2 linked regions of the Cystobacter fuscus DSM 2262 genome follow. The main gene of each other region encodes a partner of the protein of the gene in region 2 in a complex. Links are inferred from orthologs where the notes say so. Each region holds a gene or a part of one and is shown on either strand. Other genes may lie near its edges.

Region 1 (2,794 bases), on a different replicon or contig from region 2:
TGCAGCCCGTGCACCCCCTGCCCCATCGCATCCACCGTGTAGTCCAGCGCCGCCTTCAGGTTGCGATTCTGCAGGGCCTCGGACAGCTCGAAGAACTCCTCCTCGCGCGTGTGCGCCACCAGCAGCGCCACGTCCGCCGCCTCGATGGTGGAGCCCTCCGCGTACGTCGCCAGCTTCTCCAGCTCGGACTGCAACAGCCGCACGTTGCCGCCAATGCGCTCCTTGAGCAGGTCCGCCGCGGCCTTGCTCAACTTCTTCTTGAACGGCCAGAGGAATTCCTCGGCGAGCGGGCCGATCTCCAGGTCCTTGTGCCGCGAGGCCACCTTGCGCTCGACGAGCCGGCCCTTGTCCGCCGCGAGCTTCACCAGCGGGTTCTTCGCGTCCACGTCCGAGGCCGCCATCACCAGCGTGTGCCCCGGCGGCAGGCCCTTCTCGAAGAGGGTCAGCAGCGCGCTCGCATCCCCCTCGGGGGCGCTGATGCGCTCCTCCCGGCAGAACGCGGCCACCTCCTTGAGGAAGAGCAGATCCGCCTCCGCCAGCTCGACGTTGAGCTCCTCCTTCCACTCCTCCGCCGAGGGCGCCCCTGGAGCTTCGGGGTCCAACTGCGCCACGCCCCACCCCGCCCGGGCCGCCAGCGCGAGCAGCCGCCGTGCGCCCTCCTTGCGCTTGCCCGCCGTCCATGCCTCGCGCGCCTTGCCCAGCGCGTTGCCCCGGCCCTTCTTGGGCGCGAGGAACTCCGGGTCGCGCACCAGCACCACCTTGCGCCCGGGAAACAGCGGCATCGTGGCCAGCTCCTGCGCCACCTCGCGCGGCGAGCCCGCGTCCAGCACCGCGAAGTTCAGCCCCGCGGACGCATCCGGCAGCAGCGCCTTCACCAGCTCGTCCGCGCCCTTGCGCACGAGGTACTCCTCGCCCCACAGCAGGTAGAGCGGATGCACCACCTTGCCCGCCCGCGCCTCGTCCAGCACGTCCTCGATGTCCGCGCTCATCGCCCCTCCAGCAATTCAATGAGCATCCGCTCCAGTTGCAGCCGGGGCGAGCCGTTGCGCTCCACGATGGTCGCCCGCGCCTTGTCCAGCAGCGCGTGCCGCCGGTGGAGCATCGACTCGTGCGTGCGCGCCGCCACCTCGTGCGCGAGCGCGTCCAGGTCCCGGTTGGCCAGGCGCTCCCCTCCCACCTTCGCCATCGCCACGTCGCGCGTCCACAGCGAGAGGATGGAGAGCGCCTGCTCCGCGTCCTCGCGCGACTCGCCGAACGTGGCGGCCCAGCGCAGCATCGCGCTCGGCTCTCCGGGCTTGAGCGCCTCGAACGAGGCGATGACGTCCTTACGGGCCGCGAGCGCCTTCAAGTCCAACGCCATGGCCCGGCCGAGGCTGCCTCCGGCCATCACCGCCGCGAGCATGGCCGTCGGCTCGTCCAGCTTGCGCTCCTTCTGGAGGCGCTCGGCCACGAGCTCCACGGGCAGCGGGCCGAAGGACACCTTGGAGCAGCGGCTGCGGATGGTGGGCAGCATCTTGTCCGGAGCCGAGGCGAGCAGGATGAGCGTGGTCTCCGCGGGGGGCTCCTCGAGCGTCTTGAGGAAGGCGTTCTGCGCCTGGGCATTCATCTGGTGCGCGTCCACCACGATGGCCACCTTGCGCTTGGACTCGAGGCCCCGCAGGCAGATGCGCTCGAGCAGGGAGCGGATCTGATCCACGCGGATGTCCCGGCTGGGCGTGGTGGCGAAGTCCGAGCGGCCCGCGAGGCCGCGCTCCACGCGCTCGGCGTCGGGCATGAGCCAGGACACGTCCGGGTGGGCGCCCTTGGCGATGCGGGTGCAGCTCGAGCAGGTGCCACAGCCCACGTCGGGCTGCTCGGGACAGGTGAGCGCCTGGGCGAGCCCCACGGCGGTGAGCTCCTTGCCCACGCCCTCGGGCCCGGCGAAGAGGTAGGCGTGATGAACCGAGCCACCCCGAAGCGCCGACTGGAGCGCGTCGATGGCGCGTGGCTGTCCGACGACCGATGCCAACGTCATGGGGGTGTGTATCCCCGCTCGCGTCCCACCCGTCAACCACTCAGGGGGTAGAGCGCGCCTGGCCCGCCCGGCCCACCCTCCCGGCTCCCGGCCAATGGCGCAGGCGGGCCGTGGCAGGCACCGGGCTCACTTGCTCCAACAGGTGGCGTACGCGGTCCGTCCGCACTTGGCATTGGCGTAGCTCTGGCACTGGCCGTAATCCACGACGCCCGCGCCCACCGCGGACCATTGGGTCGCACTGCTGGTGCACTTCCAGGTACAGAGGCGCGCGCCCGAGTCCCAGCCTTCACACACCGCGCTCTCGGTCGTGCCGAGCTGCTCCTGGGCGTCCATCTCCTCGGGGAGTGGACCGCCACAGGCGGCGAGGAGGACACCAGACACGAGGCCAAGCAGCAGGGTCTTCATCTTCATGGAGCAATCCTTGGGGTAGGAGGGTTCACAGGGGAGCGATGGGGGTGCTCACTTGCTCCAGCACGCGCCATACGCGGTCCGTCCACACTGGCCGTTGGCGTATTCCTGACACTGGCCGTAGCTCACCGTGGCCGAGGTCGTCCACCACGTGGAGTAGCTGTAGCACTGGAAGGAACACTTGCGCGCGCCCGAGTCCCAGCCCTCACACAGGGCGCCCTGGGTCGTGCCGAGCTCCTCCGCCGGTGCCTGAACGTCCTCGGGACCGGGGCCACCACACGCGATCATCAGGCCAGACACAAAACCCAGCATCAGCATCTTCATCTTCATGTGGAGTTCCCCTCTGGAGGCGCCGCTGGAATCGGGCGCGGC
Region 2 (7,449 bases):
TCTGGGTCTGCCCCGCGGAAGAGATGAGCTGACCGTTCTTGTCGACGAGGAACACCACCTTCGCGTTCGCGTCCTTGGTCAGCCGGTCGCAAACCGCGTTGATCTTGGTGAACTCCTCTTCGTACATCACCAATTGCGTGCCCATGGGCGTTTACGCTCCTACGCGTCTCGCTCGACCTGTGCTGCGGCGGCCCCTGCCGGTTTCCGGAGTGAATTTCGGAGGTTAGGTGCGGTGCTCCCGACCCGGGGAGCTTTAGCAAAGCCCCTGCCACCCCGCAAGAAGCCGCCACCTTCTGTGCGGAGGGGTCCGCGCGTCGGGCGCCCGTGCGCGTGCAGGGGGGAGGGGAAGGCCGTCATCAGGAGGGGAGCATCATCCATGCGAAGGGGATTTCAAAATTCCGGACGAGTCCACCCATTACCGGGGAAATCATCCGGTATCCACTATACTGCGCCCATCGGGGTCCGCTCGAACTTCGAACGCGTGTCTCCCCCTCCTTCTTGCGCTCGGCGGGGGGGCGGGTTCCAGGCCAGGCGTCCCCCCGTGTGCGAAGGCGAACACGCCCCGCTTGCCCATGACGCCAACCCCTCCCCCCCCGGCGGACCCCACCGCTCCGGGCCCATGGATACGCCAGGTCTTCGGGCCATACGTGCTCCGGCGCAAGCTGGCCGAGGGCGGAATGGCGGAGATCTTCCTCGCCCGGCGCGCGGACGGACAGGACGGGGCGCGTGAGGTCGTCATCAAGCGGATCCGGCAGGCGCTGGTGGGCCAGCCGGACTTCCTGGAGATGTTGCGCCAGGAGGGCCGCCTGGCGACGCAACTGGTCCACTCCCACCTGGTGCGCGTGTACGAGCAGGGGAGCGTGGAGGGCCGCGCCTACCTCTGCATGGAGTGGCTCGCCGGCGAGGACTTCTCCACCCTGGTGCGCCTGGCGAGCCTGCGCCGGGAGTTCATGCCGGTGCCCCTGGTGCTGCGGGTGCTCGCCGACGCGGCGCGCGGGCTGCACTACGCACACGACTTCGTCGACGCCTCGGGCCAGCCGCTGAACATCGTCCACCGCGATGTGTCGCCCTCCAACCTGTACGTGACGTTCGAGGGGCAGGTGAAGGTGCTGGACTTCGGCGTCGCCCAGGCGGGAGGGGCCGCCACGCGCCCGGGAGAGATGAAGGGCAAGGTCATCTACATGGCGCCCGAGCAGGCCCTGGGCGGCGCGGTGGACCGGCGCGCGGATGTCTTCTCGCTGGGCGTGTGCCTCTACGAGGCCCTCACCCATGTGCGGCCCTTCGCCCGGGAGCGCGACGCGGCGGTGCTGGATGCGCTGCGCGAGGGGGACTTCCCGCGGCCGCGCGCCTTGCGGCCCGAGCTGTCCCCGGAGTTGGAGGCGGTGGTGCTCAAGGCGATGGCCCCCGCGCCCGCGCGCCGCCATGGCTCCGCCGCCGAGTTCGCCGACGCGCTCGAGCGGCTGCTGGCGCGGGAGTACCCTCCGGCGACCCCCGCCCAGCTCGCCGCGTACCTGCGCGCGAGCGTGGGCGAGGAGCGCTACCGGGAGAAGACGTTCGTCCCGCCGTTCGACCCGTCCGGCAAGGGGGGCGGCTCCAAGGTGGTGCGCTCTCCGATGGTCACGGGCGCTCCGCGACGGAGGCCCGGGCCGCCGGGCGGGTGGCTGCCGTGGGCCGCCGGGGCGCTGGCGCTGAGCCTGGTGGGCGGGGGGGCCGTGCTCTTCTCGCGCCCGGCCTCCGCCCCGGTGCTTCCCCCCGTCGAGGGGCCGACCTCCGCGGCGCAGGTGACACCGTCCCCGGCACCCGAGGCCCTCCCGGACGCGGGGACGCAACCCCCTTCGCCTCCCCCGGAGCCCGCCGGGAAGGAGACGCCCAGGACACGGCAGGCGGGGCGGGGCTCCTCCCGGCAAGCGTCCGTGCCGGGCAAGGGCAAGGTGCCCGCCTCGTTGGAGGTCGCGGACGTCCAGCGCGTGGTGACGCGCAACCGGGCGAGCTACCTGCCATGCTTCGAGCGGCACAAGGAGGACCTGCGCGCGGACGAGGGCGAGGTGCGGATGCGCTTCACCATCCAGCCCTCGGGCCGGGCGGAGACGAGCACCCAGGGGGCTCTGGCGGAGCGTCCGCTGGGCAAGTGCCTGGAGCAGCGGTTGAACCGGTTGCGCTTTCCCGCGCACCGGGGTGACGCGGTGACGGTGGTGTTGCCGCTGGGCTATCGCGTCACGCGCTAGCCCGTCCGGGACGCTAGAGATCGCGCCGGGCGCTGAGGGCCTTGGCGAGCGTGGCCTGGTCGGCGTACTCGAGGTCCCCTCCCATGGGCAGACCCTGGGCGATGCGGCTCACGCGGATGCCCGCGGGCTTGAGCAGGCGCGTGAGGTAGAGCGCCGTGGCCTCGCCCTCCACGTCCGGATTGGTGGCGAGGATGATTTCCTCCACCCGCCCGTCCCCGAGCCGCTCGAGCAGCTCCTTGATGCGCAGCTGCTCGGGCCCCACGCCGTCCAGCGGCGAGAGCACGCCGTGCAGCACGTGGTAGCGCCCCTTGAACTCGCGCGTGCGCTCCAGGGCCATCAGGTCCGCGAAGGACTCCACCACGCACACCACGCGGTCATCGCGCCGCTGGTCCTGGCAGAAGCCGCACAGGTGCGTGTCGGTGAGGGAGAAGCACCGGCCACACAGGTGCACCTTCTCCTTCACCTCGCGGATGGCCTGCGACAAGTCCATGGCGTATTCGCCCGGGGCGCGCAGGATGTGGAAGGCGAGGCGCTGGGCGGTCTTCTCCCCGATGCCGGGGAGCTTCGCGAGCTGGGCGACCAGGCGGTTGAGAGGATCAGGCGTCATTCGAGCTCACGTAACACCGGGGATCTTCACCCCGCCCGAGATCTTGCCCAACTCCCGCTGCATCTTCTCGCGGCTGCTCGCCAGGGCAGCGTTGACGGCGGCGGTCACCAGGTCCTCCAGCAGGCCCAGGTCGTTCGGGTCCACCAGGGACTTGTCGATCTTGATGCTGCGCACTTCCTGCACGCAGTTGGCCACCACCTTGACCCGGCCGTCGCCGGCCTGCGCCTCGACGGTCTCCTCGGCCAACTCCTTCTTGCGCTGCTCGATCTTCTCCGTGAGCTTGTTGGCCTGACGGATGAAGTAGTTCAGGTCGATGCCGGGCATGTGCTTCCTCTTGGGGCGTGCGAGCGGGCAGGACACGCGCCCGCTCGGGGTGAGTCGGAGCGCGCACCCTAGCGTCCGTCGAGCGCGTTGTCAGGGGCTCTCGTCAGGAGACTCGCTCGTCGGGGCAGCCACCGGACGCACGGGCAGATCGTAGACCTGGATGTGTTCGATCTCCCCGCCGAGCAGCTTGAGGGTGGCCCGCACCGCGGGATGGGCGCGCACCCGGCCCTCGGTGCTCTTCTCGTACGCGGCCCGCTCGGAGGCATCCTGCTCGGCGAGGCTGATGAGTCCCGCGCCCGGGCCCGGGCCATTGGCCGCCTCGGCCTTGTCGCCCTCCGCGCAGTCCTGCACCACGAGCTTCGTGGGGCGGCCGAAGTGCTCGGAGAGCGCCTTCTCGACGATGGCGCGCCCGCTGCCCGAGACCGTGGCCTTGTGGAAGCCATCCTTGGGCGGGTAGGCGATGGCCACCTCTCCCTCGCGGATCCACAAGAGGCGGCCACAGGCGAGCGATTTGGCATGCCGGCCCGAGGCCTCGCGCATGGTGTCCACGGCCGCGCGCCACCGGTCCTGGAGCGGACGCCGGGGATTGTCGCGGCCGGAGATGGCCATGGACGTCGGGGGAGGGGGCGCTCCCCGGTGGGGGGTGGGCTCGATGGACGGGGCCTCCGGAGGCGGGGGCTCGGGTTCGCTCGAGGGGGCGAACTCGCTCTGGGGCGGGGGAGGCTCCTCCGGGAGGCACTCGCCGGACGCGCAGCCGTCGGCCGGGCCTTCCTCGGGAAAGTAGCGCTCGTCGTCGACGGGGGGCGGCTCCGGAGCGGGAAGCGGTGCTCGCGGTGGAGGCCGCACGTTCGTCACGCGCACCACGGGGGGAGCGGGCACGGGGCTCGCCGGAGGCATGTCGCGGGCGATCGCGGCCGGGCGCGGGGGCTCGGCCACGGGAGGGCGGGGGGCGGGTGTGGGCGCGCGCTCAGTGGGCGCGAAAGTTGGCCGGGCTGGAGCGACCTCCGGGCGCTCCAGGGGCTACCTTGTGGCCGTCCTCGGCGCCCAGGCCGGCGGCGAGACGATCCACGCGCGCGAGCAGGTCCGGGATGGAGCCGGCGGGCGAGAGCTGGATGGCCTTGAGCAGTGCCATCTCCAGCGCGAGCCGGGGTTGGGCCGCGCGCGACACCTCCCACACGCACCCGTGCACGATGTCGAAGAGCCGGGAGATCTGCGCCGCGTCCGCGTCCTTGGCGAGCGCGCTGAGCGCGGTGCGCTCGGTCTCGGCGAGCTCCGTGGGGGCCTCGCCCAGCGTCTTGGCCACGAAGAGGTGGCGCAGCTGCAGGGCGAGCTCCTCCGTGAGCCGCTTGAGATCCGTGCCGCGGTTGAAGACCTCCTCCACGCGCTCGAGCACGCGCTTGGCGTCCTTGCGCACCAGGGCCTCGGCGAAGTCCTGCACCACCGTGCGATCGATGGCGCCCAGGGCATCGGCCACGGCCTCGTCGCTGGGGTTGGCGCCACAGGCGGAGAAGATCTGATCCAGGAGGCTGAGCGAGTCGCGCATGCCGCCCTCGGACTGGCGCACCACCATGGAGAGCGCCCGCTCGGAGATGGCGACCTTCTCCTGCTCGCAGATGTACTTGAGCCGATCGAGCATCACCTTGGCGGGGATGCGCCGGAAGTTGTGGCGCTGGCAGCGCGAGAGGATGGTGTCCGGGAGCTTGTGCGCCTCGGTGGTCGCGAAGATGAACTTCACGTGGCCGGGCGGCTCCTCCAGCGTCTTGAGGAGCGCGTTGAACGCCGCCCCCGAGAGCATGTGGACCTCGTCGATGATGTAGATCTTGTGCCGGTCGCGCTGCGGCAGGTACTTGGCGTTCTCGCGGATCTCCCGGACGTTCTCCACGCCGTTGTTCGAGGCGCCGTCGATCTCCGCCACGTCCACCGAGGTGCCCGCGGCGATCTCCCGGCACGCCTGGCAGGTGTCACAGGGGTTGGCGGTGGGCCCCTTCTCGCAGTTGAGGGCCTTGGCGAGCAGACGGGCGGCGGTCGTCTTGCCCACGCCTCGTGGTCCGCAGAACAGATAGGCGTGCGCCACCCGGTCCATCTTGATGGCGTTGGCGACGGTGCGGACCACGTGCTCCTGGCCGGTCATGTCGTCGAAAGTCTGCGGGCGCCATTTACGGGCGAGAACGAGGTAGCTCATGGGGGTAGGTGAATCTAACCATGGCGTCCTCGCCAACGCACGTCTTCCGCGCGTCCCACTCGACTTTCCAAGTCACTTCCCGGAAAAGGGGGAGACCACTCCGGGAGTCGGGCCCTTCACTCGGGGTCGGAGGCGTCGCCCGCCTTGCGCTCGCCCGGGAGGCCAGGGAGAGTCGCGTCCGAGCCTCCCGATGACCGTTCCCGCGCCGCTGCCCCCACTTGCCGCCACCCCTGAACCCGTGTCCGACGTGACCGCCCACCAGGGGGGCGCGCCAGCGTGGGGTCCATGGGTGGGGGCGGGCGTGGCCCTGTTGCCGGCGCTGCTCGCGGTGGCGCAGCTCGGGCGCATCCACCCGGATGAGGTGTACCAGTTGTTGGAGCCGGCCTGGTTCCGGACCCACGGCTATGGCGTGCTGGCATGGGAGTGGCGCGTGGGCCTGCGCAACTGGGCCGCGCCCCTGGTGGCCTCGGGGCTCCTGCGCCTCGCCTCGCTGCTGGGCCTCACGCACCCGGTGGCCTACCGGGCCCTGCTCGCCGTGCCGCAGGTGGCCCTGCACGGGTGGATGTTGTGGGCCGCGTACCGCTTCGCCGAGCGGCGCGTCGGACCTCGAGGCGGACTGCTCGCGATGCTCGCCATGGGCCTCTATGGCCCGGTGCTCGTCTTCGCGGGCCGCACGCTGGGGGAGTCGCTCTCCGCCGCCTTCCTGGTGGTGGCCATGGAGGCGCTGGACCGTCCGGAGCGCTCCGCGCGCGGGGGCCTGGTGGGCGGAGCGGCCCTGGGACTGGCGGTGGTGGTGCGCTATGGCTCGGCGGTGATGGTGCTGATGGCGCTCGCCTGGCTGGTGGGGGCCCGGCGGTGGCGGACCCTCGCCTGGACCTGCCTCGCGGGAGGTGTCGTCGCCGTGGGGTTGGGAGTGCTCGACCAGGTGACGTGGGGCCGGCCCTTCCACTCGTTCCTGGCCTACGTCGACTTCAACGTCCTCTCGGGTCAGGCGGCGCGCCAGTTTGGTGCCTCGCCCCCCTCCTACTACCTGGGGCCCTGGCTGCGCGGCCTGCCCGGGTGGATCTGGCTGGTGGCCCCCCTGGCCTGGGCGGCCTGGCGCCAGCGGCCCTCCCTGTCCCTGCCGGGGCTGTGCGCGGTGGGCTACTTCGCCGCGCTCCTCTTCACCGCCCACAAGGAGGAGCGCTTCCTCTACCCGGGGCTGTTGCTGCTCGTGCTGGCCGCCGCCCCAGTGGCCGCGGGCTTCGTGGTGTCTCGCGGGGCGACGGCCTGGCGAGCGGTGGGGGGCGCGCTGCTCCTGCTCACCGCGGTGGTGCCGGGCGTCTTCCTGCTCTCGGAGGACCTGCGCGGGGACCAGTTCCGGGCCATCGTCTCGGCCACCCGGGACGAGGGCACCCGGGGCCTGCTCATCGTCAACGAGGGGCTGTGGGGCGCCGGGGGCTTCTTCTACATCGGCAAGAACATCCCCTGGATGACGTGCGACTGGCCCCAGGACGCGAACTTCCAGCGGGCCATGCGGGACGCGCGCTTCAACCGCGCCGTCACCTTCGACGGCCGGGCGCTCGCCGAACTCCAGGCGGCGGGCTTCCAGGTGATGGGGCGGGTGGGGCGCGAGACGCTGCTCACGCGGCCCTGAGCGGGCGGCGAAGCGGGCGGCCCCAAAAAAGAAGGAGCCGAACTCCCTGGGCAGGGGGCTCGGCTCCTTCACAAGAACGGCCGGGACACACGCGGAGGTGCGCTACCGTTGCTTCCTTCCGGACCTGGCGGGATTCACGTCCCCACGTTGTCCCGACCACAAGCTCTTCAGCTACTACAACAACAACGGAGAGGGTGGGATTCGAACCCACGATACCCTTTCAGATATACACGCGTTCCAGGCGTGCGCCTTCAACCGCTCGGCCACCTCTCCTTGAGACTGCTGCGGAGAGCGTAGGATTCGAACCTACGATACCGTTCCCGGTATGCCTGATTTCGAGTCAGGTGCCTTCGACCACTCGGCCAGCTCTCCAATATTCACTTGTCGCGTTTCTTCGCGCGCAACCGCTCGAAGAAGTCCTTCAAAACCTGGCGGCACTCGTCCGCCATGATGCCACTCGTGACCTGGAGCCGGT

Evidence for each region. Proteins that work in one complex are often made in the same cells at the same time.
Region 1: dnaX (region 2) and holB share a complex: the UniProt entries of both Bacillus subtilis proteins name them as parts of the DNA clamp loading complex. The link is inferred for Cystobacter fuscus DSM 2262 from one-to-one orthologs.

What each region holds. Positions count from the first base shown.
Region 1 is NZ_ANAH02000005.1:157,429-160,222, forward strand. It holds holB (DNA polymerase III subunit delta'), read right to left. Parts: upstream 2,015-2,794; coding sequence 986-2,014; downstream 1-985. Other genes in the region: holA (DNA polymerase III subunit delta), read right to left, coding at 1-989; D187_RS08210 (hypothetical protein), read right to left, coding at 2,141-2,425; D187_RS08215 (hypothetical protein), read right to left, coding at 2,474-2,752. UniProt on the Bacillus subtilis protein: DNA polymerase III is a complex, multichain enzyme responsible for most of the replicative synthesis in bacteria.
Region 2 is NZ_ANAH02000009.1:455,120-462,568, forward strand. What follows is about bases 3,232-6,039. They hold dnaX (DNA polymerase III subunit gamma/tau), read right to left. Parts: upstream 5,339-6,039; coding sequence 4,124-5,338; downstream 3,232-4,123. Other genes in these bases: D187_RS18150 (hypothetical protein), read right to left, coding at 3,247-4,053; D187_RS18160 (glycosyltransferase family protein), read left to right, coding at 5,529-6,039. Also shown: gliding-motility regulator GTPase-activating protein MglB, read right to left, coding at 1-145; D187_RS18135 (protein kinase domain-containing protein), read left to right, coding at 648-2,225; recombination mediator RecR, read right to left, coding at 2,239-2,832; D187_RS18145 (YbaB/EbfC family nucleoid-associated protein), read right to left, coding at 2,839-3,156; more of D187_RS18160, read left to right, coding at 6,040-6,974; tRNA adenosine(34) deaminase TadA, read right to left, coding at 7,352-7,449. UniProt on the Bacillus subtilis protein: Part of the beta sliding clamp loading complex, which hydrolyzes ATP to load the beta clamp onto primed DNA to form the DNA replication pre-initiation complex.